3 regions of the Vibrio nomapromontoriensis genome follow, and region 3 is predicted to be linked to each of the others. Evidence: predicted binding sites of a transcription regulator. Region 3 holds the regulator's gene; each other region holds the start of a gene.
The links. Region 3 encodes PurR, which represses purine synthesis genes. Its sites were predicted from a motif close to TNANGNAAACGTTTNCNTNA; they were not measured.
Positions count from the first base shown of each region.

Region 1: the regulator PurR is predicted to act here: its motif matches at 5,741-5,760, upstream of L4D05_RS02405 (NCS2 family permease).
Region 2: the regulator PurR is predicted to act here: its motif matches at 4,547-4,566, upstream of L4D05_RS08065 (formate--tetrahydrofolate ligase).

Region 1 is NZ_JAKJSS010000006.1:520,155-528,019, reverse strand. It holds gene L4D05_RS02430 (glutamate-5-semialdehyde dehydrogenase) at 1-613, opposite strand, end outside; gene proB (glutamate 5-kinase) at 633-1,769, opposite strand; gene crl (sigma factor-binding protein Crl) at 1,931-2,320, opposite strand; gene frsA (esterase FrsA) at 2,449-3,696, opposite strand; gene gpt (xanthine phosphoribosyltransferase) at 3,923-4,387, opposite strand; gene L4D05_RS02405 (NCS2 family permease) at 4,425-5,720, opposite strand; gene L4D05_RS02400 (aminoacyl-histidine dipeptidase) at 6,623-7,865, shown strand, end outside.
Region 2 is NZ_JAKJSS010000008.1:40,878-48,742, reverse strand. It holds gene L4D05_RS08095 (hypothetical protein) at 1-50, shown strand, start outside; gene L4D05_RS08090 (HAD-IA family hydrolase) at 24-701, opposite strand; gene L4D05_RS08085 (hypothetical protein) at 827-1,339, opposite strand; gene L4D05_RS08080 (CreA family protein) at 1,415-1,888, shown strand; gene L4D05_RS08075 (sensor domain-containing diguanylate cyclase) at 1,959-2,909, opposite strand; gene L4D05_RS08070 (inosine/guanosine kinase) at 3,119-4,423, shown strand; gene L4D05_RS08065 (formate--tetrahydrofolate ligase) at 4,595-6,343, shown strand; gene L4D05_RS08060 (OmpA family protein) at 6,494-7,126, opposite strand; gene L4D05_RS08055 (thioredoxin domain-containing protein) at 7,308-7,865, shown strand, end outside.
Region 3 is NZ_JAKJSS010000020.1:14,934-22,798, forward strand. It holds gene glgC (glucose-1-phosphate adenylyltransferase) at 1-245, shown strand, start outside; gene glgA (glycogen synthase GlgA) at 247-1,704, shown strand; gene L4D05_RS21640 (alpha/beta fold hydrolase) at 1,880-2,674, shown strand; gene L4D05_RS21645 (putative signal transducing protein) at 2,701-3,021, opposite strand; gene L4D05_RS21650 (TVP38/TMEM64 family protein) at 3,018-3,704, opposite strand; gene L4D05_RS21655 (TfoX/Sxy family DNA transformation protein) at 3,823-4,413, opposite strand; cyclic di-GMP riboswitch class I at 4,524-4,607, opposite strand; gene purR (HTH-type transcriptional repressor PurR) at 4,783-5,790, opposite strand; gene torD (molecular chaperone TorD) at 6,121-6,768, opposite strand; gene torR (two-component system response regulator TorR) at 7,071-7,781, shown strand.

The DNA of each region.
Region 1 (7,865 bases), on a different contig from region 3:
CCGCCCCGCCGCGAGGGATGATCATATCGACATAATCATCGAGCTTTAGCAGCTGTGAGACTAGCTCACGATCAGGTTTTTCAATATATTGAACGGACGCAGCAGGCAGCCCAGCTTTTGCCAACGCTGATTGAATCACTTTCACTAGTTCCATATTGGAGTGAAAGGTTTCTTTGCCGCCACGTAAAATACTCGCGTTGCCCGTTTTCAAACACAATGCAGCGATATCAATAGTCACATTAGGGCGCGCTTCGTAGATAACCCCCACAACACCAAGAGGCACGCGACGACGAGATAAGCTCATGCCATTTTCTAAGACTTTACTGTCCATCTCACTGCCAACAGGGTCATTGAGAGTGATAACGTTACGAACGTCATCGGCAATGCCTTTTAATCGCTGCTCATTGAGCAATAAGCGATCAAGTAACGCTTCCGTCAGTCCAGCTTCTCTTCCTAGATTGATATCGATGGCATTCGCAGCCAAGATAGCAGGCAAGTTCGCCTCAAGTTCATCAGCGATAATATGCAATGCCTGATTTTTCTGTGCCGTCGATGCTGTAGCCAGTGCAAAACTTGCTTGTTTTGCATCGCGACCCATTTGGATCATGTCCATAATTTATCCTTTTGAATTCTTAATCTTGAATGACAACCATGTCGTCACGGTGAATCACTTCTGAACCATAGTCATAACCAAGTACTGCAGATATTTCATTGCTGTGTTTACCCGAGATCTTAGCCAAGTCACTATCAGAATAACCGCAAATACCTCTAGCAATAAGAGCACCATCTAAGGTGGTCACGCGAACCACGTCACCGCGGCTAAAATGACCAGAAACGCTAACGACACCTTTCGCCAATAGACTGCTTCCCTTGCCAATTACCGCATTCACTGCGCCTTTATCAATGATAATATCACCCGTTGCAGCTGGGCCGGCTAAAATCCAACGTTTGCGGTTTTCTAGCGCTTCAGCAAGTGGCAAGAAACGTGTCCCTTGCGGCTGCTCTGATAAAGCGTCAAAAATGACATTCTCTGCACTGCCTGCAGCGATGATAACTTCTATACCAGCACGTCGAGCAATATCAGCCGCCTGTAATTTTGTAGCCATGCCGCCTGTACCCAACGTTGTGCCACTACCACCAGCGATTTTTCGCAGCGTTTCATCAATCGTCGTGACTTCTCGTATCAACTCGGCGTTTGGATCTTTACGAGGGTCTGCGGTAAATAAGCCACGCTGGTCAGTCAGCAGCAGCAATTTATCCGCACCGCAGAGAATACCGACCAAAGCAGATAAATTGTCGTTATCGCCGACTTTGATTTCTGTCGTCGCTACCGCATCATTTTCATTCACAATAGGGATAATGTCGTGATCAACCAGGGCATTAATCGTATCGCGTGCGTTAAGAAAACGCTCACGATCATCAAGATCGGCACGAGTTAGGAGCATCTGCCCTATTTTTAGGCCATAGATTGCAAATAAGGACTCCCATACTTGGATCAATTGGCTTTGACCAACCGCAGCAAGCAGTTGCTTACTCGCCATTGAATTGGGAAGTGCGGGGTAATCAAGATGTTCACGACCAGCCGCGATCGCGCCAGACGAAACAATCACGACAGAATGACCAAGCTTTTTTAACTCAGCGCATTGTCTAACTAACTCCACCATATGCGCTTTATTTAACGCGAGCGAGCCACCCGTAAGAACACTTGTTCCCAACTTCACCACAACGGTTTGTTTATTGGTCGTTCCAGAATTGATTTCAGTTGCCATTTCTTTGAGCTTGATATGAAAATTTAATAGGAGTGATGTTTTAGCAATCAAACATCAATTGTACAAGTAAAAACTGGTTAGGCAGGGAAACAGGTGTCGATAAATGATAAAAATAGCCTCAGATGGTCTCTAAGGCTACCTAGTTGCAATATTAGCTCTACTTACACAAACTCAACCGAATCGTCATGAATCTCAACGCAAAGCTTGAACTTTTCACTTAGTACTTTCGTCAACTTTTCATGAAAGACTTCTTGAGTCCGAGTAATCTCTGCCGTTGCTGCTTTTGGGGCAGATTCAAGTACCCATTCACCCACTTGGTTATAACGGCCAATCTGGTACGTAGCTTCTAATTTTGCATCATCTATCGATAAATCTAACCACCAGCCCCAAAACTCGCGGTCTTCGGGAGATTTGCTATCATCCACACAAACCGACAAGCAGTCAAAATGGTAGGCTCCTTCTTTACACAATGGCTCTCTCAAGTAGGGACCAATGGCTTTTAGTGCCGCTACCAAACGGTAATGTGTGGGTTTTTTTGCCTCTTCTGACATCATGAAACTCCGTTTCAATGTAAAAATACGATTTAGACCACATAACTCTACAACTGATGATTTATTTATACTTTTATCAGAGGCTTGGTTACACAGTCATTTCATATTTAACTAAATACACACAAATGTCACCTGAAAAGTTCATCTTCTAACCACTTTATCGCCATTTCTAGCGATTGCTCATACCCTTTGGCGATCCCTTTTGCTGGGATCTGCTTCGCTTTACCATAGTCACTAAACATCGCGACAAGACGATTGTCAGAGATTGGCGAGACCATATCGCCTTCTAAGCTCATCGCGAGAATAGGCACTCGCGTGCGGCGAGACGTCAAAAAACCTTGTACTTTTAATGACCAAGCCATGAGCTGACCCGATAGACTGTTTATATCGACGATATCTTTGCCTAAACGCGATGCCAGCATATCCAAATACATCTTTGGCATCTGCCTGATTTTTTCGGGTTTGGTTAACACGTCATGTATTGGGGCGCCGAGAGAAACGCAGCCCTTAATTTTGTAGGGCTCTAAAAACGATAACCGTACCATTGCGTTACCGCCAAATCGGAACCCAAGCAAACCAACCTTAAAATGATCGACCCAAGGAATATTTGGCAATTCATTGAGTACCGCTTGATGCAAACAGGAGCTGTCTTCACTCAGTGGCCAACGAGCGCTGTGACCAATAGAGGGCATATCAACCGTCAACATAGCAATACCCGCAGGCGCGAGATAATCACGGTACAAGCGCCACATATCCGTTTGTAATGAGTCTAATCCTGCACTCACGATTACCACAGGCTGAGGCTTATCAGTACTCGGTAAATGAAGATTGGCGACGATGCGCTTATTCTTATACGGGATTTCAAGTTGCTTGATAATATGACTTGTTCGTTTGGCGGCTTCATTATAAGCCGTGTTGGCAAGCACCTGCGCTTGAAGCGCCAAGTTGTCATTTTTTAAGTGTGGATAACCAGCAATACTAAAACACAATGACGCGGTAAAAAGCTGCTCAGCTGACGCGTCACCATCGAGATCATTCGCCTGTTTTTGGTGCTGCATGCCCAATTTAGTCCACTCATAGTTCCAGTTTCCACTATGGTATCCCATCACCGTGTCTAGCCACTCATCCACCGTACGAGAGTGATCAGAAGAAGCAATACGAGCAAGAATTCTCTCTTGTTCAATAGGATCAATACCTTGCCAAACCCACTGCAACCGTAGCAAGTTTCGATACCAAGCCCTTGGCATCAGCTCTCGCTTCTCCTCAAGAATTTTCTCACTACTTGGCATATACCTCATAAGGCGAGAGGTCTCTTTCGCCTGCTTATTCTTTTCAAACAAGGTTTCGGAGATATTTTTACTGACTTCTTCAGACATACGATGACCTTACTAATATCGTTCACGTCCTATAGTAATCAAAAAACCGTTTGGGTTCAGTTCTTTTACATCGACAAGCTACAAACTGCACATAACTCGCCGCAAACTCTAGCTATAAAAACGTTAGCTTTAAAACTTTAGCTATAAAAACTCTGGCTACAAAAACTTGAGGTACAAAAAAAGCCCACATTTTCATGTGGGCTCTCTCAATATACGATTGAAATCGTTATTTTTGCTTGCGATTCACAGGCTCTACATAAGATAGAACCATATCCCAAGGCTGCTCAATCCACGTGTCTTGAGGAATATCAACAATATACTCGTCAACAAGATCAATACCAGCAGGCTTTGCACAAACGGTAATCAACTTCGCTTTTGGGTACATTTCACGAATTTTACGAGCGGTATCGCCACTGTCGACGAGATCGTCGATGATCAAGAAACCTTCACCATCGTGTTCAGGTGCTTTCAGTACTGTCATATCACGTTGATGATCGTGATCGTAGCTAGAAATACATACCGTATCAACAAAACGAATACCCAGTTCACGAGCTAGAATCGCAGCAGGAACCAAACCACCACGGCTTACACCGATGATGCCTTTCCACTGTTCTGCCGGCATTTGAAGCTCAGCAAGTTGACGGCAATATGCGTGCATATTGTCCCATGTGATGATGAATTTGTTAGACATAGTAAAAACCTAAATTATATAAGATCGAATGAGCCAATTATGCAGCTTCAAGGACATACTTAATGATGAAAATTGCCGCCATCACCCAAACACTAACTGAAACGTCGCGGCCTTTGCCGCTGAACAATTTAATTGCAGCGTAAGAAATAAAGCCCAAAGAGATACCTTCTGCAATAGAGAAGGTAAAAGGCATCACCAAGCAAGTCACCACAACCGGTGCGGCTTCTGTAAGGTCACGCCAATCGATGCTTACTAACCCTGACATCATCAGAATTGCAACATAGAATAGCGCGCCAGCCGTCGCGTAAGCGGGAATCATACCAGCTAAAGGCGAGAAGAATAATGCAAGTATAAACAAAATGCCAACAACAACGGCAGTTAATCCTGTTCGACCACCAACAGCAACACCTGCAGTACTTTCTACAAATGATGTGGTGTTTGATGTACCAAGCAGAGCACCAACCGACGTAGCAGTAGAGTCAGCAAGTAGTGCTTTATTTAGACGCGGAATTTTTCCGTCTTTTCCAATAAGGTCAGCTTTTTGAGCGACGCCAACCAATGTGCCAGCCGTGTCAAATAGGTCAACAAACAAGAACGCAAAGACCACGGAAATCATGCCAATCTCAAACATATGTGAGAAATCAAGCTGTAAGAACGTAGGTGCAATGCTTGGTGGCGTAGACATAATGCCATGCCATTGAACATCACCAAAAATGATACCTAACGCCGTTACCGAAAGGATAGCGATCATCACAGCGCCTTTTAGGCCGCGATGTACAAGAGCAATCGTTAGGAAGAAACCAAAGGCCGCTAAAACAGCAGGCAGTGACGTGATCGCCCCCATTGAAACCAGTGTTGCTGGGTTATCGACGACAATGCCAGAGTTTTTCAAGGCAATCAGCGCTAGGAATAAGCCAATACCCGCTGAAATACCAGTACGCAGCGACATTGGAATAGAATTGATGATCCATTCACGAATCTTAAATACACTCAATAGAATGAACAAAACGCCCGAGCAGAATACTGCCGCAAGTGCCACTTGCCACGTATGGCCCATTCCAAGGACAACCGCATAAGTAAAAAATGCATTCAAGCCCATACCAGGTGCTTGTGCAATAGGATAGTTTGCAACAAAACCCATGATGAAACAGCCAATTGCCGCTGCCAAACAGGTTGCTACAAAAACAGCGTCACGATCCATTCCTGCATCCGCTAAGATAGCCGGGTTTACAAAGATAATGTAAGCCATTGTCAGGAAGGTAGTAAGTCCAGCAATGATCTCAGTGCGCACATTCGTGCCATTTTCACTGAGTTTAAATAGCCTTTCGAGCATGTTCGAATCCCTAAAGAGTAAAAAGTAAACGGTTGCGTAAACGATTGGCGCGAATTATAAGGGGTTCAATTCGCAAATTCCACCTAGAATTTTCACTCTATTGCAGATAAATGATCATTAATATGAAATCAATTAACTATGCAATAGTAACAAATTGAGACAGTTAGCAATAAAATCATCGTGAACAAACCAAATGACACTCGCACCAACTGCACATTTTTCATACAACGACTGGTATTATAGAAGACAAAAGAAAGCTAGGGGCGAGATTACAGGCAAAAAAAACGCCACTCATAGAGTGGCGGTAGAAAAATTTTGGTCATCAATTGGGGTAACCAGCAATAATTTCTAAAATATAGGGGTATAAACTTTATTATCTACCGAAGTAGACGCTGTAGGCGAAGTCTTGTGTGTATACATTTTTACTTGTCCAAAACATCGCGCTTGCTAAACCTTTCATAAATATCACCTTAAACAATACAACTTAATTTAAATGTTGAATCTCGGTTCCTTGGAGGCGATAACTCGGGTTCAATCCTTGAACGGGTGTATTGAACTTAATCAACTGACCAAAAGAATACCATACTGATGATTAATTACAATGCATATCGTGATTTAAATCACATTTAATTGATAGATCTGTATACAAACGCACTATTCTGAAAGTTTATTACATAAATTAGATCGCTAGATATCAAAAGGAAGCAAAATGGGTTATTAACCCTCGAGACTGCACACTTTCTTTACATCAACATCAAACTACTTATCTATGACTACTCCCTGTTTACAACTAATGGTATCCTTTGCCCATCTTTAATTCGCTAGAAAACCAGAGAATCACAATGATATTTGTGCTTTCTTAGGAATAACTATCTAGCAAAGTCGCTACAAAGGAGAGATCTGTGTCTGAATTCCACTCTGAGATCAGCAAGTTGTCACCAAGCCCGGTTTGGCAGTTTTTCGATAAAATTTGTTCTATTCCTCACCCATCAAAGCATGAAGAAGCGCTTGCGCAAACCATCATCCAGTGGGCTCAAGAGCAAAACCTTGATGTTAAGCGCGATAAAACCGGTAACGTGTTCATTAAAAAGCCCGCTACGGCAGGCATGGAACACAAAAAAGGTGTTGTGCTTCAAGCTCACATCGATATGGTTCCTCAAAAAAATGAAGATACGGATCACGACTTTACTCAAGATCCAATTCAGCCATACATCGATGGCGAATGGGTGACAGCCAAAGGCACGACACTTGGTGCTGATAATGGTATGGGCATGGCGGCGTGCCTTGCAGTGCTAGCATCAAACGAAATTAAACACGGTCCACTTGAAGTCTTGCTAACCATCGACGAAGAAGCGGGTATGACGGGCGCATTTGGTCTTGAAGCCGGTTGGTTAGAAGGTGATATTCTCCTTAATACCGACTCTGAGCAAGAAGGTGAAGTCTACATGGGCTGCGCAGGTGGTATCGACGGTTCAATTCAATTTGACATCACTCGCGAAGCGGCGCCTACCGGTTATGTTGCTCGCCAGCTTATCTTAAAAGGTCTAAAAGGTGGTCACTCCGGTTGTGACATTCATACTGGCCGTGGTAACGCCAATAAACTACTTGCGCGTTTTCTTGCAGGTCACGCAAAAGAACTCGATGCTCGCTTGATCGAATTCCGCGGCGGTAGCCTGCGTAATGCGATCCCACGAGAAGGCTTTGTTTCCCTAGCAGTACCAGAAGAAAATGTCGCGAAACTTGAATCGCTATTTGCTCAGTACACCACTCAACTACAGCAAGAGCTTGCTGCTATTGAAACGGGTTTAGTGACGTTTAACGAAGCGACTGAAATTAGCGAAGTATTTGAAGCGCAATCACAAGCTCGCTTTATTGCTGCGCTTAACGCTTGCCCTAACGGCGTGATTCGCATGAGTGATGACATTGAAGGTGTTGTAGAAACATCACTAAACGTTGGTGTTATCACCACAGAGCAAAACACGGTGACGGTACTGTGCCTCATTCGTTCGTTAATTGACTCTGGTCGCTCTCAAGTAGAGGGCATGTTGACGTCTGTTGCTGAACTGGCCGGTGCAAATATCGAATTCTCTGGCGCCTACCCTGGTTGGAAGCCTGATCCGGATTCAGCCATTATGGCGATATTCC
Region 2 (7,865 bases), on a different contig from region 3:
TATTGGTTCAAACACAGCCTAACTCACAACTTTGCTGTCTCATTCATTAAACCGTTAAGCTCGCCAATATGCGCGACGACTTGAGTCATCGCGGACAGGCATGTCACATTGGGTTGATCAACTTTGCATACTTTAGCGAAATGTACTGTCCTAACTCCCGTCGCAATGCCCATGTTGACACCTTTTACCGTGTCATCAATATAAACGCATTCCTTCGGAAGAAAACCCATAATCGTCACAGCGTAACGCAATAGATCGGGTTCTGGCTTCCAACTATTCGCATCAAAAGCCGAAATAACCTTTCCTCGGAACCGTTCAGAAAGGCCAACAATAGACAACATATGCAATGCTTTTTTAGTAGGGCTATTAGTGACAACGCAGTATTCAATCGCCTGATCATCCAAATAATCTAACAGCTTTTCCACACCATGAATTGGCGTGAGTTTTGATTCAAATAGCTCCGTGGTCAAGCGTCGATAAATGGGCTCAAGCAGATCCAGCGACGCATTAGATTTGGTGATACGCTTTGCCGACATAAGCACATCAGCAATTTTGCCTCCTGAGAAGTTTTCAGCCGCCACCTCCAATGATAGAGACACGCCTACCTCTTTAAAGGTCGCTACCAGCGCCTCACAACATAGCATTTCACTGTCGACTAAGGTTCCATCGCAATCAAATAAGACACACTTTACTTCTGACATACTACTTTACATACCCACAGCTACTTAATTCGCTATAAATATTAATAGACTATGGGTACGCAAAACGGTATCTACACGAGGGTTTACAACATTTCTCTAAGTAATACACGAAACTTTCGTGCTGATCACCGTTTTTCAATCCATATGTTCACTAAGTTTGAATTTTCGTCACTATTGATGTTCAAGGTCTCATGAATCAGTGACAAAGCGATGTCATCATGACTCGTTGACGCTGTTGCACCGACGATATCAGACACAACGACCACGTCATTTTCACGGCACATAATCGCCGCAGAAACGGCCTCTCCTTCACTAAAGCCTACATACAGGCTGTATTCTGGATCTAGGATTATCTGTGTCAAATACTCAACAATGAAATTTTGAGCCTCGTCGCTTTCCCATATTTTTGACTGAAGAAGTGAAAACATAATGGTAAGTCGATGAAAATCAACGAGATGCCACTCAATTTTTGCGGAGAAACCTTCCGCAACCGAGACAGGTTCAAGAAACCTACTGGTTAAAGAGTCGAGATATAACGCTCGTCCTTTAATGCTTTCTGATGTGGGAAATTCGACATCTACTTGGCTTGCTAACCATTCATTCTTTTTGTTATATAGAGCCATTGCCGCGTCTTTCATTGTAAATCCTATTTGATTTTTTGCTGACCGTGGTTATTGTATACACAAGCTCTTATTTTAAAGGATTGCCCCAATATGTTGAAAAAGCTCATGATTGTTCCAGCTCTTGCCCTTGCCTTAGCGGGCTGCGGAGATAAGGAGGTTGGTGATGTTTCACTTGGCATGTTTACATTAAAAGACATTAAACTCAACACATTAACCGATCCTGAAGTACCCGGTGTTACGTGTCATATCGCAAGCATTGAGGCTAACTTAAGCTTTTCAGACCCAAGTGACAGTTCCATATCATGCCGTCAAACAGGTGAAATCACACCTGAAATGATAGAACAAATAGACAAGTCCAAATCCGGTGAAATAGTATTTAGAAAGTCAAAAAGTATACTTTTCAAAACCATGAAAGTGCGTCGTATCTTTGATGCGGACAACCAAACCCTCATGTATTTATCCTACTCAACTAAAGAAACATCGGGTAGCTTTAAACACAGCCTATCTACGGTTCCGTTGTGGGGAACGAAAGCATTCGTTGAGCCAACTACAACTGCGCAATAAGATTTAGTAAAGAGAGCCCATTATTCATGGGCTCTCTTCTAGTTAAACTAGGATTCTAATCCTAACCCCGTCAGTCATCGGACTTTAAATTACATAATGTACAATCCAAACACTTTGTAACAAGCGTTTGTTTATAACACGACACCAGTGTTGAGTTTTTGCTATTTCTCTTTGCCTGCATTAACGCCTCGTCAGCAATATTAGTCAGCTTCCCTTGTTCTTGCTGCTCAGTAAGATGTGAGATGCCAATGCTGACCGTTACACTAAATACCCGACCTTCAACGCAAGTAAACTTAAAAGCCCCCACTCTTTCGCGCAGCCTTTCTCCAAGGAAGTACGCTTCACGTAACTCCGTATTTGGTAGCAAAATGGCAAATTCATCGCCCCCAAAGCGACAGCAATAGTCTTCAACACGTAACGATTCCAACATAATTTTGCCAATTTGTTGGAGTACATGATCACCAGAGCTATGACCAAGTACATCATTAATAAACTTAAAATTGTCAACATCTAGCATAAGAAATGAAAATGGCTGCTTATGGCGTTGAAACGAAGCATATTCACGAGCGAGTTGTGTTTCTAAAAATCGCCGATTATAGACTCCGGTTAACTCATCTCGAATTACCATCGTCTCCAGTTCATTGTGCTTCGCAATCGTGTCGCTCACGTCTATGGCTATCCCAAAAATTCCTATGACCTCACCATTACTATCAAATAAAGGTGATTTCATATTTTGGTAGTACCGAACTCGGTTATCCTTCAAAATATTTTTTTCTAGCTTAGATACCGTATGCCCATTAAGAACCAACTGGTCATTAATTAAGATATCTTCACTTTGGTCTAGGTTAAAAAATGCATCATCCTTTTTCCCTAGAATTTGCTCATTCGATAAATTGAACAGTTGGCAAATAGCTTCATTCACGAAAACATAACAACCTTGCACATCTTTAATAAAAAAGTAACTGTCGAGGCGGTTAAACGCTTGCTTAAAGTCAACCTTACTAATATCAAGTTGATTCAAAATCGCACCCCTTATTATTGTTTTTATCTAGCCTAGTACTCTGTTTACCCATGTCAATGATAAGGCTACCAATATGAACCCAAGCTAATAACAAACCGGTCCAAATGCTACATAGTGTGGATTTTACGACAGCATTCGTGCAATTCATTGCAACAAAATGAAACACATTGTGATATTATGCGGAAAATTTTGTTCCCTTAGCGTTTAGTATGAGATTCCCCGGACAACGTAAATCAAAGCATTACTTTCCAACAAGTAAAAAGAACCTATCAGTGAGCCAAGCTCAAGCTGCGCCGAAATACTTTCGACCAACCATCATTGGTGTTGGGCAAACTATTGTCGATATTGAAGCTCGTGTGGACGACTCCTTCTTAGAAAAGTATGAGTTGAGTAAGGGACACTCACTTGTTCTCGAAGAAAGCAAAGCGGATGCTTTGTATCAAGAATTAGTTGAACAGGGCTTAATTACTCATCAATTTCCAGGTGATACGATAGGTAATACCCTTCACAATTACTCCGTTCTTGCTGATAGTAAATCTGTGTTGCTTGGCGTGATGTCGAAAAACATTGAAGTAGGTTCGTATGGCTACCGCTACTTATGCCGCACTTCGTCACGTATGAACCTCAACCATTTACAAACTGTCGATGGACCAATTGGTCGCTGCTACACGTTAATCACTGATGATGGCGAACGTACCTTTGCGATCAACGAAGGTGAAATGAACCAGCTGCTTCCAGAAAGTATTCCAGAATCTATTTTTGATAAAGCGTCTGCGTTAGTCGTCTCATCTTACTTAATGCGTGGCAAACCAGAAGATCCAATGCCATTAGCTGTAGCTCGCGCTGTAGAGCTTGCTAAACAAAAGTCTGTACCTGTTGTCCTCACTCTCGGTACGAAGTGGGTTATCCAGGGTAACGAACAGTTTTGGCAAGACTACATCAAAGAGAACGTCACTATCGTGGCGATGAACGAAGAAGAAGGGGAAGCCCTAACGGGGTTTGCAGACCCTCTTCTTGCGGCAGATAAAGCGCTTGATTGGGTTGACTTGGTGTTGTGTACTGCAGGTCCTCATGGCCTTTACATGGCTGGCTACTGCGACAATGTTGCACTTAGAGACACCACTCATGAGCTCTTAGAAGGCCCAATTGAAAACTTTAACCAGTTTGAATTCAGTCGAGCGATGCGCAAACAAGATTGTGCTGATCCGCAGAAAGTATACTCTCACATTGGACCGTATTTAGGTGGTCCGCTTGAGATCAAGAATACCAATGGTGCTGGTGACGGTGCTCTTTCAGCTCTGCTACATGATATGACGGCCAATGCATTCCATCACAACAATGTACCTGGGTCGGACAAGCACGTGATGCCATGCCTAACCTACTCTTCTTTGTCGCAAATATGTAAATATGCGAACCGCGTCAGTTACGAGGTGTTAATGCAACACTCACCAAGACTGACTCGTGCGTTGCCCGAACGAGAAGACAGCCTAGAAGAAGCATACTGGGATAGATAAATTTAAAAGAGGCTCATGAGCCTCTTTTTTTGACTGAAACAAAGCTAACCATTTGATCTGGTCAATTTTAGTACAGCGTACTGAATTTTTGTCTTTACAAAGAATTATTAGCCAGTATTATCTCGACGCAAACGTTTTCCTCATTAATTTTGTGGCTTTAAAGGACCGTTAATGCTATCTGACATTGAAATCTGCCGTAGTGCGTCACTTTCTGCTATCACCGACGTTGCCAAAGACGCTGGTTTACTTGATCACGAAATACTTCCTCAAGGTGCGCATAAAGCGAAAGTCTCGCTAAAAGCAATTAAGCGCCTAAAAGACAATCTTGATGGTAAGCTTATTGTCGTCACTGCGATTACCCCAACCCCATTAGGTGAAGGTAAAACCGTAACCACTGTAGGTCTATCTCAAGGACTTAAAAAACTCGGCGAAAGCGTATTTGCCTGTATTCGCCAACCTTCTATGGGTCCCGTATTTGGTGTAAAAGGCGGCGCCGCTGGTGGTGGTTACGCGCAAGTCGCACCCATGGAAGAGCTCAACCTACACTTAACTGGCGATATCCATGCCGTGACTGCAGCGCATAATTTAGCTGCCGCGGCGATAGATGCTCGCATCTATCATGAACAACGCCTGGGCTACGACAATTTTGAATCTCGAACTGGACTTTCTGCGCTTAAAATCGACGTAAAGAACGTCGTTTGGAAACGAGTTATTGACCATAATGACCGCTCGCTACGAATGGTCACAGTTGGCAAAAACGAGGTCAATAAAACCATCAACGGGGTTGAACGCGAAGACGGGTTTGATATTTCTGCCGCTTCAGAGCTCATGGCCATATTAGCGTTATCAGAAAACCTTAACGATCTTAGAGCTCGCATTGGCAAAATAGTTGTTGCATACAGCATTGAAGGTAAGCCGATCACAACTGAAGACTTGCAAGTAGCCGGCGCGATGGCAGTAAGTATGAAAGACGCCGTAGAACCAACGCTAATGCAAACCTTGGAAGGTGTACCGACGCTGATTCATGCAGGCCCCTTCGCTAACATCGCTCACGGTAACTCCTCGATCATTGCCGATAAAATTGCAACAAAACTCGCGAGTTACACCGTCACTGAAGGGGGCTTTGGTTCTGATATGGGCTTTGAGAAAGCCTGTAACATCAAAGCAGCGGCAACTGATAAGAAACCAGATTGTGCCGTTATTGTTGCGACGCTTCGCGGGCTAAAAGCCAACTCCGGATTGTATGACTTTAAACCTGGCGCGCCAATCCCAGACACATTATTTGAAGATGACGAGCAAGCACTAAAAGCCGGATTTGAAAACCTGAAATGGCACATTAACAATGTAGCCAAATATGGCGTTCCTGCGGTGGTCGCCATCAATCGCTTCCCGCAGGATTCGCAACAAGAGTTAGATTTGTTGACCCAGTGGATCAAACAGTTTAATGACAACTGTCGCGTCGCTATAAGTGAAGGGTTTTCCCTTGGTGGAAATGGTACGATTGATCTTGCAAAGCAAGTGGTCGCGGCCTGTCAAACACCGGTTAACTTCAAACCATTGTATAGCGCTGAACAAACGGTCAAAGAAAAGCTCATGGCAGTGTGTGAAGCTGGGTATGGGGCAGCGAATGTCTCGTTATCTTACCAAGCACAAAAACAGCTTGAGCTGTACGAAACTCAAGGCTTCAATCATTTGGCAGTCTGCTTAGCAAAGACACCACTATCTATCACCACAGATGGCAGTGTTAAAGGCGCTCCCGTTGGCTTTGAAGTGGTGATCAGAGAGCTCAAGCTTTGTGCGGGTGCAGGCTTTATTTATGCGCTTTGCGGCAACGTAATGACGATGCCGGGCTTACCCGATAAACCCGCCTTTATGTCTCTAGACCTTGATGATGAGGGTAACATCATCGGTTTAAGCTAAGCCGGTTTGGCTAAATCAGAATAATCTAGCGAAAAGACCAATTAAACGGTTACAAAAAAGCGACGAACAATCGTCGCTTTTCTATTTCTATTTCTATCATCAGGTTTCAACCGTGCATTATTGCCATACCTAACGACACTATTCGCTACTTTACTTAGCGACAATTAACGTTAACTCTACACGCCGATTACAAGCTTTACCAAAAGAGGTACTGTTGGTACAGGCCGGCACCGCCTCACCGTAGCCACGCGTATAAATGATTTGGCGAGAGACTTGGTTCTTGATTAGCGTTTCTTTCACCATTTCCGCGCGCTTGTCCGATAACACATCATTTCTCACTATTGCCCCTGTATTGTCAGTATGACCACCAATTACCACATCTATCCCTTGCTGCTGAGACAAAAAATTGGCCAAGTGGAACAACCATTGGGATGAATTATCAGAAACACGTGACGAACCAGTACTAAAATGGATTTTTTCTTTTAGACGAATCATAACGTAATCGCCTGGGACGAGCTCATAATCAAGCCCATGATTAACCAGATAGGTTTCTAACGAATCCCAAGCCTGAGTACGATATTGACCATTGGGACCTTCCACTGTCGCCCCCATTTGCCCTGAATGACTGATATGAGGTGCATTGACCCATTCAGGATGCATGACGTCGTGTTCAGACCGTGGAGCCGTATCGAGCATGCCTGCGAACATTTTGTCAGTTATCGATGACGTAGAACTGCAGCCCGCCAATAACCCGACCGCAATCAAACACGCAATTTTCTTCATGACACACTCCAAACGCTCGTAGCAACATCCAATATTTCTTTTATCGGCGTGAATATCAGAAACTTTACCAACGAGAAGAAAATATTCTTCATTTAGCTGTTTCAGATTGTTACTAATTGCTTGTCTGAAGTAATTGGTAACAGTTACACTCGAGGTATTATTAATAATATGATGCATCAACATGTTTAAATCACTTAGCAAACTCGCCGCAGTACTTTCTCTCGCTGTCCTAATCACCGCTTGTGGGGAATCCAATACACCCGTTGAAGGCAAACAATACAAAGTTCTACCTAACGATCTTAGCCAACATAACCTTCCTCAAGTGACGGAAGTTTTCTCATTAGGCTGTGGCCATTGTCGTAATTTGGAGCCACTTTTGCCGGAACTTGAGGAGCTTACCGATTCTAAGCTAGGCAAAGTACATGTGATGTTTAACGACAGCGCACAAATCGCTGCGATGATCTTTTACAGTGCCGTTATGCAATCTGAAGACCAGCGTATTCCTGAAGACATGAAACTTGAATTGTTTGCTCTAGTTCAAAACAGCGAGTTGGATGGCCAGCAAAAACAAATTGAGTTAAATCGAATTTTTGAGTCTCGCACTATGGTCACACCTTACGACTTTGATGAAGCGCAGCAAAAAGAGCTATTCGAATACATTGAACTGGCTAACACGGTATCAACTGAAGCTCAAATCAACGCAGTACCAACCTTTATCGTCAATGGTAAGTATGAAGTG
Region 3 (7,865 bases):
TTTACCGCTCGGTCCTAGGTTTCAGAAGTAATATTGCTGCTGGTTCTATTGTCAGCGAATCTGTTATCCTAGGTGACGTCAAAATTGGCGCGGGCTGTACTATCAAGCGCACAATTATTGATAAAAATGTAGAAATTGCCCCTGGAACAGTGATTGGTGAAGATTTAGAGTTGGACGCGAAGCGTTTTCATGTTTCTCCAGGTGGCGTAGTAGTCATCAAAAAAGGGACAAAAGTTGGATTCTAAAATGAGAAACATAGATGTATGGTTTCCAGTTTCAGAAGCTCAAGGACTTGTAAAAAGTGGAGGCTTGGCAGATGTTGCCAAGGCTCTGCCTAAAGCATTGCAAGAGCTCGGGAAATCGGTAGCGATTACATTACCTGGCTACCAAACCTTACCGAATAAACACGATTACGAGTGTGTTCTTGCCACAGAGCTAGAACATTGGCCGCATACGGCATATCAAGTAAAAAAAACCGAGCTTGATGGTGTGGATGTTTACGTTATCGAGTGTGATAAATACTTCGACCGACCTGAACTGTATGCTGAGCACAACCGCGCTTATGCTGACAACGGCGAGCGATTTGGTTTTTTTGCTGCTGCTAGCTTAGATGTATTACCGAAACTTGGTATCAAACCTGCCGTTGTTCATGCGAACGATTGGCATACCAGTTTAGTGCCATTTTTGCTTAAAACTCGCTACGGTGATGATGAGCGTTTTCGTGACGTAAAATCTGTCCTAACGGTACACAACGCTATCTTTAAGGGTATTTTTTCTTATAGTCAGCTTGAAATCATTCCAGAACTGAACTTGTCTGGGATGGAGTTCTTACAGTACGGCGAAGGTTGGGTGAGCATGTTGCGAGCGGGTATCGCTTTTGCTGACAAGATCAATGCGGTCAGTCCGAACTATGCCGCGGAGTTGGTAACGCCGTTAGGCTCGCATGGATTAGTAGATGACTTTGTGCACCGCGCGAAAGATCTACATGGTATCGTTAACGGTTGTGATTACTCTGAGTGGGATCCACGAAACGACGAATTCTTGCCTGAGCGTTATGAAGCTAAGCTTTCTAGTATGTTACAAGGAAAGTTAGCCTCAAAAAGGTTGCTGCAGCAAGAACTCAACTTACCTCAAGTTGACACGCCAATGGTCGGGATGGTTTGTCGTTTGACCCACCAGAAAGGCTTTCATTACATTCTGCCAATTTTAGAGAAGTTTCTTAAAAATGATGTGCAGATGGTCATTATCGGAACGGGTGAATCTCAAATTGCTGCTCATCTGCGTGATATCGCATTAGCGCATCCAGATAAACTGGCATTTGTTGAGGCCTACAGCAACCGTTTTGCTCACTTGGTAGAAGCGGGCTCAGAGTTCTTTTTGATGCCATCAGAGTTCGAAGCTTGTGGTCTTAACCAACTGTACAGCATGGCTTATGGAACGCTACCGATTATTCGTAAAGTGGGTGGACTAAAAGACACGGTTATTGATTTTGATGATAACCCGTCAGAAGCCACAGGGTTTGGTTTCGATGAACCTTGCCACGATGCGTTGCTGATTACTCTGCAAAGGGCGCTGTTGTTCTATTTGCAGCAACCAGAAGAGATGCATAAGATGCAGCTTCGTGCAATGGGGCGTGATTTTAGTTGGCTTGAGTCTGCAAAGGATTACAGTAAAATGTATGATATTGCGTTGAATCAAGGCTAATTATTAGCATTGCTTAAATGTAAAAGGCGACGTTATGTCGCCTTTTTTAATGATAAAAATCGATGATAAGTTAACACTTAGAAATGATTTTGAATGAAAAAGTGCGGACTTTTTACCTGCATTTACAAGAATTGTGGTAACGTAACGCACACTGATATCACCCTCTTAAGAGCCTATGTCTGAGAATCTACTTTTTCATAAAACGTATCCGCATCCCACCAGTAAAGAGTGGGTCGTGTTTGTGCATGGCGCAGGGGGAAGCTCGTCCATTTGGTTTAAACAAATTCGAGCTTACAAAGAACATTTCAACTTACTATTTGTCGACTTACGTGGTCATGGTAAATCGAATCAATTGATCAAAGGGATCATGGCAAGCGGTTATACGTTTAAAAGCGTAACGGTTGATATACTAAAAGTACTCGATCATCTCAAAATCCAATCTGCGCATTTTGTCGGTATGTCCCTGGGTACAATTATTGTTCGCAATATCGCGGAGTTATCGGCCCATCGAGTTCGTTCTATGGTGTTAGGAGGCGCTGTAACGCGTTTTAACACACGTTCTCAGTTATTGGTCAATATAGGCAACTGGAGCAAGCACATCATCCCATATATGTGGTTATATCGCTTGTTTGCTTATATCGTGATGCCACAACGTGGTCAAAAAGAGTCCCGTCACTTGTTTGTCCGTGAAGCGAAAAAATTATGCCAGAAGGAATTTAAACGCTGGTATACCTTAACCACGGAAGTGAACCCACTACATCGTTACTTTAAAGACAAGGAACTGCCAATCCCTACGCTCTACCTTATGGGGGATAAAGACTATATGTTTATCCACCCTGTTAAAGAGATGGTGGCAGAACATAAATCGAGCCGCTTATTAGAAATCGCGGATTGTGGGCATGTTTGTAACGTTGAAAAGCCAGACGAGTTTAATAAGCACTCCATTGCCTTTATTCAATCGGTCAGTTAATAATCCACCGTGCTAGGTGCTAGGTGCTAGGTGCTAGGTGCTAGGTGCTGGCAATTCCAACAAGACCCGAACTGAGCTTCGTTAAGTTCATGACAATGTTGGCAAGTCCAATCTCCCCCAGTGCTTTGATTGGCTTGCAGTTGCCATGTATCAATGATGGCTTTAGCTTTAGGCTCTTGGGATAGATCCATCAACCAAATAAAAGGCAGTGAACTTTCGTCAAGCGGAACTTCCCCCCTTAATCCAAAGACCCCTTCACCTCTTACTTCACATTGAATTCCTTCAGCATTAAGCTGTTGTTGGATAATATGCGTTTCTGTCGGGTTGTTACCTACATAAATTTTCATTTAGTCTCTACCTGAGGCGTTTTGTTCAATTTTGCCATGACCCATTTAGCAAGAAGTGGAAACAGTCCTAGTAGAGCAAACGAAGCAAGAACAGTAGGCGAGACTATGCCAGACAAACTATCAATATTCGCAAGTTGTGTACCTGCGTTCAAATACACTGCGGTGCCTGGTAGCATGCCAAGTTGGCTGACGAAGTAGTATTTTGAGACACGAATAGGCGTTAAACCCATGAGTAGGTTGATTAAGAAGAACGGAAAGACAGGAATGAGTCGCAAAGAAAAAAGGTAGAAAGCCCCATCTTTTTCGACACCATCATTAATTGTAGTGAGCTTTGCACCAAACTGACGCTGAACCCAGTCTCGCAGTAGAAACCGGCTACTAAGGAAGGCTAGGGTAGCACCAATGGTACTCGCAAAGGAGACCAGTAAAAGGCTGGTCCAAAATCCAAATAATGCAGCGCCTAATAGCGTCACAACTGCAGCGCCAGGAACTGAAAATGCTGTAATTGCTATGTAGAGAAAGAAATAGGTGAGTGCAGCCGTGACAAAATTGGCGTCAATGTAACTGGCGAGCTCAGCTTGTTGTACTTTGGCGTTTTCTAATGTTAAATACTGACCGAATTGCGACCCCAAGAATAGGATAAGAGCAACGAAGCCCAACCCTAACAGTAACTTTTTACTCATGACTTACTCCATGTAGACAATGCATCTTTAAGTATAAGACAGGAGCAGGGTAAATTTACTTTCAAAGACTTATAAAAAAAATCAGCCTTAAGCTGATTTTTTTATAAGTATATCAATACTAGTTGATGTGGTTAGCGAGTTCATCTCGTTTCGCTTGTGGGATAACGGACCAATGTGTACCGTTAATCGCCCCTTCTAATGCCCATAGTAACTCTAGGCCGACACTGGATGAATGTGTTTTCTGAATCGCTTTGAATGCTTCTACAGAGCCATGCTCTTGTAATGAGTTAACTGACTCGATGCCCGCTTTTTTAAGCATACGCTCTGTGGCAAGGCGAAGATTCGGCAGATCTTTTAATCGGTTAGGTTTAGTATCGGATTGTTTTACTTTTTCGTCTTTGGCAAAATCCAAGGCTGCGCGAGCGTATGACAATATAACGTCAGTGTCGTCCCAACAATCTTCTGGAAGTGCAAAGTATTTAGTAACAACAGGGAATCCACGTTTTTTATACACGTAAGGCGTATAGCCTAATTGCTTAAAAGACGCGACTGTTTTGGGGTTAGTTCGGATATGTAATTTGTTGTTCACTGCTAATGCAAACATTGTTTCGTCAACAAAGATCCCAAATCCACCGAACATGGAGCGAGATTTTACTTTTCCTAGTTGAGCGAACAATTGCATTGAATTTTTTAATACTGGATTGTCCATGCTTATCTTTTCTCGGTGTTATTGATTGTGTCACCAAAATCAGGTCCGAGAGTATAGCAAACAGGTGTCAGTTTCTTGTTAGGTCAATAACAGGATTTGACACCTTTGCCATCGGTAACCCCGCTACCTACCAAATGTGGTTTAGGCCGGAGGCTTTGCGTCCCACCTTTTCAGATGGTTTGCCCTGTGCGTGACTCAAATAGCATAAAGAAAAAAACCATTAATATGCATGGGTTATTAGTTGAAGTGTGATATTGCTTCAAAAATTAGAGGGGTATTTGTGCTTGTGAAGTAGCACAAAGTAACAATACAGATTGAAATTTATTGGAAGAAGATCAAAAAAAAGCGCTCAATAGAGCGCCTTTGTCATTATTTTGTCATGTCTTTGACAGAGCTTCGTTCAATTATCTCTGGGTGCATCTCGAATATGCGTTTGTCATGACCTTTATCTTTGATTCGTTCGAGTAGAATCTCAAATGCATTCTTACCAACACGACGTTTTGGTTGGTGAACGGTGGTCAATGGTGGTGAAAAGTACTCAGCCAGCTCGATATTGTCGTAGCCGATTACAGATATATCACCAGGGACGTTTAATCCAAGCTGTTGTAAGCGACTCATTAGGCCTAACGCCATGGTATCGTTAAAACAAAAAACGGCGCTTGGTCGGTCTTCCATAGCGGCAATGCGATTGGCGGCGATGACGGCAGTATCGCATTCGAAGTTACCTTCAAAAATACGGTCTTCTTTCATCGTTAAGCCTGCTTCTGTTAAAGCGCGTTGATAACCGACAATGCGTTCTTGGCAAACAGCTTTTTCTAAATGACCACTTAAGCAGGCGATGTCTGTATGCCCTTTCTCAATAAGGTATTTTGTCGCTAAGTAGCCACCTTCTTCCGAGTTATCGATGATCTTGTCTGCTTGCGAACTTTCTGGGCCCCAGTCCATAATGACTTTAGGGATATCAGAGTGACGGTCAAGCATCGTGAGAAGCTCTTCAGTTAGGTCTGAGCACATGACTAAAATGCCATCAACACGCTTCTCTGCCAACATGCGAATGTAGTCGCGTTGCTTTTCATACACGCCACCTGTATTACACAGTATCAAGGTATAACCTTGTCGATAGCAATAACTCTCAACACCGTCAATCACCTCAGAGAAAAACAGGTTAGTGGATTGAGTCACCAGCATACCAATGGTCTTCGTAGAGTTGCACTTTAAGCTTCTTGCGACAGCACTTGGCGCGTAATTGAGCTCTTCGACTGCAGCATTAACTTTTTCTTGTGTGGCCTCGGCAACAAAACGCGTTTTGTTGATGACGTGAGATACGGTGGTAGTAGAAACGCCAGCTAGGCGGGCGACGTCTTTAATTGTTGCCATAGCTTTATCCTGTTAGTAACGGCTTTTGTGTTTTTAATTGCATAAAAGCCGTTGCGATCATGAAGCATTATTTATGAAAAATAAGCGCTTTGTTGTAACGAATGCGTACCGGACACAAATACACTTTGTGAAATGGCGGTTTCCAATCAGTACATTTAAGTGGAAACCACATCGTACTAAAGCCTGGCTTTCGCATTTTAAACGGCGAATTGTAGTCTTAGTGGCAGACCCTAGCAATGTCTGAACCGACAATTTTGTCTATAAAAGCCAAATTTATATTTGGCTTACTGATTATTGTCGCGTTAGGGACTGGGCGCTTAACTACTTTACCTACTCTACGCGTAAGTATGTAAGGTCAAGCTGACAGAATGCAACGAGTAGTTGTGCAACAGCTGCATAAAAACCGAATTCATCAAATTCTTTACATCGACGATCAAATTGAGGTAACCACGTCATGAGGTGTTGTTCAATAAAGTCAGCTTGTTCAAGTAAAGCGTTATTGATGTGCGCATCAGATTCCAGTTCATTGGAACGAATGATGAGGTTGCCAAGAAAGTCTAACTCAATCGCTAAGTGATCTGCCGGCTCATTTAGGTTATCTGACACGCCAATATTGTGCTGTTTGAGGAGCGCCGCCATATCGTGTGCTGGGGTGTCATTTAGTAAGCCTGACTTGCCTATATACATTGATGCGTATGGGAGTGCGCCATGCTTATCGGTTTTCAAGAACAAATCGCAAAAGTCAGCAGAGAGCTCCAGTTGAGCATCTTCGCGTGTTTGTAAACGATTGAGTGCGTCGATAAAATTGGCGATAGAAGCGCTTAATGACGCATTCTCCCCCAACCCAGCGAGGAAAGCGCGGATTTCAACACTGTGATACTTCTCTAGCTCTTCTTTTGTTAGTTCTTTGGCAAATAAGCTGGATAGCCACCAATAAATTTCTGCACGTTGTTCGTTAAATGCTTTGATTTCTTGCATTTTATCTTCTCCAAAAGTCTTACTATCATTTTAGCCAATAAAAATGAACAGCAGTAAGGCAATTAGTGAAAAAATATAGGAATTTGTGAAGATAAATGAATGTGATGATGGAGAGTTCGAATGAACGAGGTGCCATTTAGTTATTAAGCTATTTAGTATGGTTGCATATGTTGAGGAGGAATAGTTCTTGTCTTGAATCAAAAAAAACACGACTTTCGACAAATTGCCTTAATGTCGGCTAGAATTGTGACTAATTATGAATAGAATGGCCTTGGTCATAACAAATTTAAGAAACGGTGCATATGAGTTATCACGTATTAGTAGTTGAAGATGATGTCGTTACACGTAGCAAATTGTCTGGTTACTTTGAGAGTGAAGGCTATTTGGTGAGCGAAGCAGAAAGTGGTGAAGAGATGCGCCAAGTACTGCAATCATCCAGTGTCGATCTTGTTATGCTCGATATTAATTTGCCAGGTGAAGATGGGCTCATGCTAACTCGAGAGCTACGCAGCCAATCTGACATAGGCATTATATTGGTGACCGGACGTACCGATAGTATTGACAAGATTGTTGGTTTGGAGATGGGGGCAGATGACTACGTCACTAAACCGTTCGAGTTAAGAGAGTTATTGGTACGCGTTAAAAACTTACTGTGGCGAATTTCTCAAGCAAGAAAGCCACCTCAAGAGCCGCAAAGTGCAGAGAGTGAACATGTTGTCCATTTTGGTGAGTGGTTGTTTGATAAGCAGCGACGCTCTTTAACCTGTAATGGCGAGCCAGTAAAACTGACAAAAGCAGAATATGAACTCTTGGTTGCCTTGTCTACGTACCCCAATCAGGTGTTAAGCCGAGAGCGCATCCTTAATATGATCAGTCATCGTGTTGATGCCCCTAATGATCGCACCATTGATGTGTTGATTCGCCGTATGCGTACGAAAATGGAAATGGATCCAAAGAATCCGCAGATTTTCATTACCGTTCACGGTGAAGGTTATATGTTCGCTGGTGATTAGACGCTGCAGCTGATTAAGCGCTACAGATGCGCTGACTTATCAAGTATTCCTTATGTAGGCCCGGACGTTGTATTTCGTCCGGGC